2 linked regions of the Stappia indica genome follow. The protein of the gene in region 1 interacts with the protein of each later gene in a pairwise test. Links are inferred from orthologs where the notes say so. Each region holds a gene or a part of one and is shown on either strand. Other genes may lie near its edges. The genes, in order: GH266_RS02935 and GH266_RS01425.

Evidence for each region.
Region 2: the proteins of GH266_RS02935 (region 1) and GH266_RS01425 interact in binary tests that used the Escherichia coli proteins (3 or more experiments, as listed by UniProt). The link is inferred for Stappia indica from one-to-one orthologs.

The regions. Positions count from the first base shown.
Region 1 is NZ_CP046908.1:636,243-639,512, forward strand. Bases 318-3,270 are described here. They hold GH266_RS02935 (P-II family nitrogen regulator), read left to right. Parts: upstream 318-1,601; coding sequence 1,602-1,940; downstream 1,941-3,270. Other genes in these bases: GH266_RS02925 (NAD(P)H-hydrate dehydratase), read right to left, coding at 318-773; GH266_RS02930 (VOC family protein), read right to left, coding at 773-1,177; glnA (type I glutamate--ammonia ligase), read left to right, coding at 2,068-3,270. Also shown: more of GH266_RS02925, read right to left, coding at 1-317. UniProt on the Escherichia coli protein: P-II indirectly controls the transcription of the glutamine synthetase gene (glnA). P-II prevents NR-II-catalyzed conversion of NR-I to NR-I-phosphate, the transcriptional activator of GlnA. When P-II is uridylylated to P-II-UMP, these events are reversed.
Region 2 is NZ_CP046908.1:296,902-300,218, forward strand. Bases 317-3,316 are described here. They hold GH266_RS01425 (two-component system sensor histidine kinase NtrB), read right to left. Parts: upstream 2,375-3,316; coding sequence 1,259-2,374; downstream 317-1,258. Other genes in these bases: ntrC (nitrogen regulation protein NR(I)), read right to left, coding at 317-1,241; dusB (tRNA dihydrouridine synthase DusB), read right to left, coding at 2,371-3,316. Outside these bases: more of ntrC, read right to left, coding at 1-316; more of dusB, read right to left, coding at 3,317-3,317.

The sequences.
Region 1 (3,270 bases):
GCCGGTCCCGACACCACCACCGCATGCCCACGCGCATATTTGTGCCCGTCGAGCCGCGGCGGGTGCAGCCCCGCCCCCCACAGCGCCGGATCGTTGCGCCAGGTCTTCCCCTGCTCGCCGCCGTGCACCTCGCCCAGGACAGAAGCCGGAATACCGATATCGGCGAGCTCCACCCGGCCGGCAAGCAGACGCCCCGGCAACAGCAGGTGGCCCGGTTTCAGGCGGAAGAATGTCACCGTCCGGCTGGCGCGGATTGCCGGCCCCATCGCCTCGCCGCTCGCCCCGTTCACGCCGGAGGGCAGGTCGACGGCCAGCACCGGCAGGCCAGATGCGTTCACCCGCTCGATGGCCTCGCCCGCAATACCCTCGATGGGGCGCGCGAGCCCTGCCCCGAACAGCGCGTCGATCACCACCGACGCCTGACCCGGCACACGGCCCAGTGTGTCCCGCGAAAGGATGCCGGCAGTCAGGCCAGCCGCCTGCATCTCGGAAAAGGCGAGCGCCGCATCACCCGACAACCGGTCGGGATCGCCGAGCAGCAGCAGCTCGACGCGGTAGCCGCGCTGGCGCAGCACCCTCGCGGCAACGAATCCGTCGCCGCCGTTGTTGCCGGGACCGGCCAGCACCAGGACCTGGCCGGAGTGGCCAGCCATGCGGCTGCAGGCATCGGCGACCGCCACCCCTGCGCGCCGCATCAGGTCGATTCCGGGCACCCCGCCGGCGATGGCGAGCGCATCCGCCCGCCCCATCTCGGTCGGCGTCAGGAGTTCGATCAAGCACCACCTCCGGCGATCACAACCGCCTGCGGCTCGGACAGCTCGATCAGGTTGCCGTCGGGATCGCGTATATAAACGGAGCGCAGCGGCGACTGGGCACCGGTGCGCGAAACGGGCCCCTCTTCGATCGTCACGCCCGTCTCCCTGAGCCGCGCAATCGCGGCCTCGAGCGAGGACACGAGAAAGCAGAGGTCGCCCGACCCGGCCGTCGGCTTGCGCGCGGCCGGAGAAAACTCGGCTCCCGCCTTGTGCAGGTTGATCTTCTGCGCGCCGAAATGCAGCGCCCGCCGGCCGCCGCCGAACACCACCTCCTCCATGCCCAGCACGCCGCAATAGAAGCCGACGGTCTCGTCGATATCCGCAACCGTCAGGACCAGGTGGTCGAGCGCCTCGATCCGCATCCGTATCTCCCTGTCGTTCCCAGTCTCGAAATGCGCGGCACGCTCCCGCACGGAACCGCCCGCCCGGGATCGAGTTTCGCCGATTGCCGCAGGCACGCAAGCCGGTTTCGGACGCTCAGGTGCCCGGGACTGCCTGCAGATTGGGCGAAAACGTCAGGATCTAGGCACCGTCGGGCGACCCCCTCACCCCATCAAGGTGGATTTCGCGCCCCCAGATTCGCCTATTTATTGTTCAAGCCGCACAGTATTTAATCACCTCTTCGACGCCGGACCCCGGACAGCCCGGAAAACCCTGCTGGAATTGCCCGATTTGCAGGCTCTTTTTTCGGCAAGCAAACTTGGCATGGGGCATGCTAGTCAGGGGATGGCACAGGCCCGGAACGGCCGGCATTTCGAAACCGAATGACGCGAAGTGGCGGAGGCGATGAAAAAAATCGAGGCAATTATCAAGCCGTTCAAGCTCGATGAGGTCAAGGAGGCTCTCCAGGAGGTTGGCCTTCAGGGCATCACCGTGACCGAGGCCAAGGGCTTCGGCCGCCAGAAGGGCCATACCGAGCTCTATCGCGGCGCCGAATACGTGGTCGACTTCCTTCCCAAGGTGAAGGTCGAGATCGTGCTGACCGACGACCTCGTCGACAAGGCGGTCGAGGCGATCCGCAATGCCGCCCAGACCGGGCGCATCGGCGACGGCAAGATCTTCGTCTCCACCATCGAGGAGGCCGTTCGCATCCGGACCGGCGAGACCGGCACCGACGCGATCTGAGGCTCTGGCCGGATTTCCGGCCGAAATTTCCGGGCAGCCCGGCAGGTCCCGAAGCGGACTGTCCAGGGAGGCCCATGAGCAAGAACCCTAACGGGACCTACCCCAAGGAAAACAGGGAAAATCTTAAATGACGAGCGCCAGCGACATTCTCAAGCAGATCAAGGACAAGGACATCAAGTTCGTCGACCTGCGGTTCTCCGATCCGCGCGGCAAGCTGCAGCACGTGACCATGGACGCAGGTCTGGTCGATGAGGACATGTTCGCTGAAGGCGTCGCCTTCGACGGCTCCTCCATCGCCGGCTGGAAGGCGATCAACGAGTCCGACATGACGCTCGTGCTCGACCCGGACACCGTCCATGTCGATCCGTTCTTCGCCCAGTCGACCATCTCGATCATCTGCGACATCATCGACCCGGTCTCCGGCGAGGCTTACAACCGCGACCCGCGCACGACGGCCAAGAAGGCCGAAGCCTATGTCAGCTCGCTCGGCATCGGCGACACCGTGTATGTCGGCCCGGAAGCCGAGTTCTTCATCTTCGACGACGTGCGTTTCTCGGCCGACCCGTACAACACGGGCTTCAGGATCGACAGCATGGAGCTGCCGTCGAACATGGGCTCCGAGTACGAGACGGGCAACCTCGGCCACCGTCCGCGCACCAAGGGCGGCTACTTCCCGGTTCCCCCGATCGACAGCTGCCAGGACATCCGTTCCGAGATGCTGACGGTCCTGACCGAGATGGGCGTCACCGTCGAGAAGCACCACCACGAGGTGGCGGCTGCCCAGCATGAGCTCGGCATCAAGTTCGACACGCTGACCCGCAATGCCGACAAGATGCAGATCTACAAGTACGTCGTGCACCAGGTCGCCCACGCCTACGGCAAGACCGCGACCTTCATGCCGAAGCCGGTCTTCGGCGACAACGGCACCGGCATGCACGTGCACCAGTCGATCTGGAAGGACGGCAAGCCCGTCTTCGCCGGCAACCAGTATGCGGACCTGTCGGAGAGCTGCCTGTACTACATCGGCGGCATCCTGAAGCACGCCAAGGCCCTGAACGCCTTCACCAACCCGTCGACCAACTCCTACAAGCGTCTGGTCCCGGGCTACGAGGCTCCGGTGCTGCTGGCCTACTCGTCGCGCAACCGCTCGGCCTCCTGCCGCATTCCCTTCACCTCTTCCCCGAAGGCGAAGCGCGTCGAGGTCCGCTTCCCGGATCCGGCAGCCAACCCGTATCTCGCTTTCGCGTCGATGCTGATGGCCGGCCTGGACGGCATCAAGAACAAGATCCACCCGGGCGACGCGATGGACAAGAACCTCTACGACCTGCCG
Region 2 (3,317 bases), 340 kb from region 1 along the record:
GCCTGGAAGTAGGTGTTGAGATAGCGCTCGACCGAGCCCGAAAGGTCGATCTGGGCATTCTCCTCCTCCTCGACGCTGGGCGCCGGCTGGCTGAGTTCCTGGTCGATCAGCGCCGCGGAGATGACGTCCTGCGGATAGAGCGCGGACAGCCGGCGGACGAGGTTTTCCAGCTCGCGCACATTGCCCGGCCAGCGGTAGCGGCGCAGCCGGTCGATGGCAGCGGTCTCGATCTGCTTGGCCGGCAGCCCTTCTTTCTCCGCCAGCGTGAAGAAGTGCCGCACCAGGTCCGGAATGTCCTCGATGCGCTCGCGCAGCGGCGGGAGCCGGATCGGCACCACATTGAGCCGGTAGTAGAGATCTTCGCGGAAAAGCCCCTGGTTGATCAGCTGACGCAGGTCCTTGTTGGTGGCCGCGACGATGCGCACGTCGGTGCGGATCGGCACCCGCCCGCCGACGGTGGTGTATTCGCCCTGCTGCAGCACGCGCAGGAGCCGCGTCTGCGCCTCCATCGGCATGTCGCCGATCTCGTCGAGGAACAGCGTGCCGCCGTCGGCCTGCTCAAAGCGTCCGGCCGATCGTTGCTGCGCGCCGGTGAAGGCGCCCTTCTCGTGGCCGAACAGCTCGGCCTCGATCAGGTCGCGCGGGATCGCCGCCATGTTGATCGCGACGAAGGGGCCGTTGCGGCGCTTGCCGTAGTCGTGCAGCGCGCGGGCGACCAGTTCCTTGCCCGTTCCGGACTCGCCATTGATCATGACGGAAAGGTCGGTCTGCATCAGCCGGGCGAGCACCCGGTAGATCTCCTGCATGGCCGGCGAGCGGCCGACCAGCGGGATGTTCTCGCCCGCCTCCTCCGGCTCGTCGAGCTTCATCCGGCGCGGTTCCGAAAGGGCGCGGCCGACGATGCTGGTCAGCTCCTTCAGGTCGAAGGGCTTGGGCAGATATTCGTAAGCCCCCTTCTCCGAGGCCCGGATCGCCGTCATGAAGGTGTTCTGCGCGCTCATCACGATGACCGGCAGGTCGGGGCGCAGCTTCTTGATGCGCGGCAGCACGTCGAAGGCGTTCTCGTCCGGCATCATCACGTCGGTGACGACGAGGTCGCCATCGCCGGAACTGACCCAGCGCCACAGCGTCGTGGCGTTGGACGTGAGCCGGACGGTATAGCCGGCCCGCGACAGCGCCTGGTTCAGCACCGTGCGGATTGCGGCGTCGTCATCGGCAACGAGGATGGTCCCGGTCGGCATGGTCGGTGTCCCAGATGTCAGATTTCGTCCTGCGTCGCGTAAGCGGGCATCAGGATGCGGAAAACGGTGCGGCCCGGCTGGCTGTCGCATTCGATGACGCCGCCGTGGTCGCCGATGATCTTGGCGACGAGCGCAAGCCCCAGGCCGGAGCCGTTGGCCTTGGTCGTCACGAAGGGGTCGAAGAGATGCGGCAGCAGGTCCTCGGGAACGCCCGGACCGTTGTCGCGTACGCAGAACTCCAGCGGCAGGCTCACCCGCTCCCGCGAGCCGGGCACCGACAGGCGGATACCGGGGCGGTAGGCGGTCGTCAGGGTGATCTCGCCCGCCGGTTCGCCCGCCACCGCCTCGCTGGCGTTCTTCACCAGGTTGAGGAACACCTGCACCAGCTGGTCGCGATTGGCCAGGACCAGCGGCAGGGACGGGTCGTATTCGACGTTGATCGGGATGTTGCGGGCAAAGCCGGAATTGGCGAGGCGCTGCACATGGTCGAGCACCACGTGGATGTTGACCGGCTCGCGCTCCACGGGCCGCTCGTCGGAGAACACTTCCATCCGGTCGACCAGCTTCACGATACGGTCGGTCTCGTCCATGATCAGCCGGGTCAGCGGGCGGTCGTCCTCGGCGGCTGAGGCTTCCAGCAGCTGCGCCGCGCCGCGAATGCCCGACAACGGGTTCTTGATCTCGTGCGCCAGCATCGTCGCAAGGCCCGAGACGGTGCGCGCCGCACCGCGCGAGGTCAGCTGGCGGTCAATCTTTTCCGCCATGCCCCGCTCCTGCAGCATCAGGACGACGGCGCCCGGCCGGTCGGCCACCGGTGCGGCGATGATGTCGACGATCTTCTCGGCGCCGATGCGCGGCGAGCCGATGTCCACCTTGTACTCGTTGACCGGCGCGCCCCGCTCCCTCACCTGCGAGATCAGCATCAGCAGCGGGCTGCCGAACGGCACGAAATGGGACACCGGATGGCGGCGGAGCACCTGCGCGCTGGCGCGGAAGAAGCTCTCCGCCGCCATGTTCGCCTCGATGATGCGCCCTTGCGGATCGACGAGGATGAGCGGGTGCGGCAGTGCATCGAGGATCTGCCCGTTGGTGCCGGGGATCGGGCCGGCGGCGGCTTCGCGTGCGCCTCTCATGCGGCGGCCTCCAGGCTGAATGCGGTCTCCGCCCCGCCCGCAAAGCAGGCTCGAACGCCGGCGGTGACGAAGCCCGCGTCTTCCGATGTCAGGATCTTCTGGCGCATGGGGCCGGGCACGCCGGGTGCGCCGGCATCCAGGTACCAGGCGATATGCTTGCGGGCGAGGCGCAGCCCTTTTTGCGAACCGTAGAGCTCGCGCATCATCTCGATATGCTCGCAGACGAGTTCACCGAGCTCGGCGCCCGAAGGCACAACAGGAGCCGGCAGGCCGTCGAGCCCGGCAGCGATGGCTCCCGGCAGCCAGGGGCGACCGTAAGCAGCGCGGCCGACCATGACCGCATCGGCGCCCGACCGGTCCATCATCTCGCGCGCATCCTCCACCGAGGTGCAATCGCCATTGGCGACGAGCGGAACGGAAATTCGCTCGCGCACCGCCCGGATCGCATCCCAATCGGCCTGGCCCTTGTAGAACTGGCAGCGGGTGCGGCCATGGACGGTGATCATCGCGATGCCTGCCGCCTCGGCCCGCGCGGCAAGCTCCGGCGCGTTGAGCGAATCGTGGTCCCAGCCAAGGCGCATCTTCAGCGTCACCGGCACGGAAACCGCGCCGACGGTGGCTTCCACCAGTGTCAGGGCATGGTCGAGATCGCGCATGAGCGCAGAGCCGGAATAACCGGAGGTCACCTTCTTGGCCGGGCAGCCCATGTTGATATCGATGACGTCGGCCCCAGCGGCCTCTGCCAGGCGCGCTCCCTCGGCCATCCAGCGGGCCTCGCGGCCGGCAAGCTGCACCACATGCGGCGCGCCGGCGATTCCCTCGCTGCGCAGACGGGTTTCGGGATGCCCCTCGGCAAGCTGCTCGCACGCCACCATCTCGGAAACGACGAGCCCGGCGCCGAAGCGGTGCGCCAGACGCCGGAAAGCCACATCGGTAACGCCGG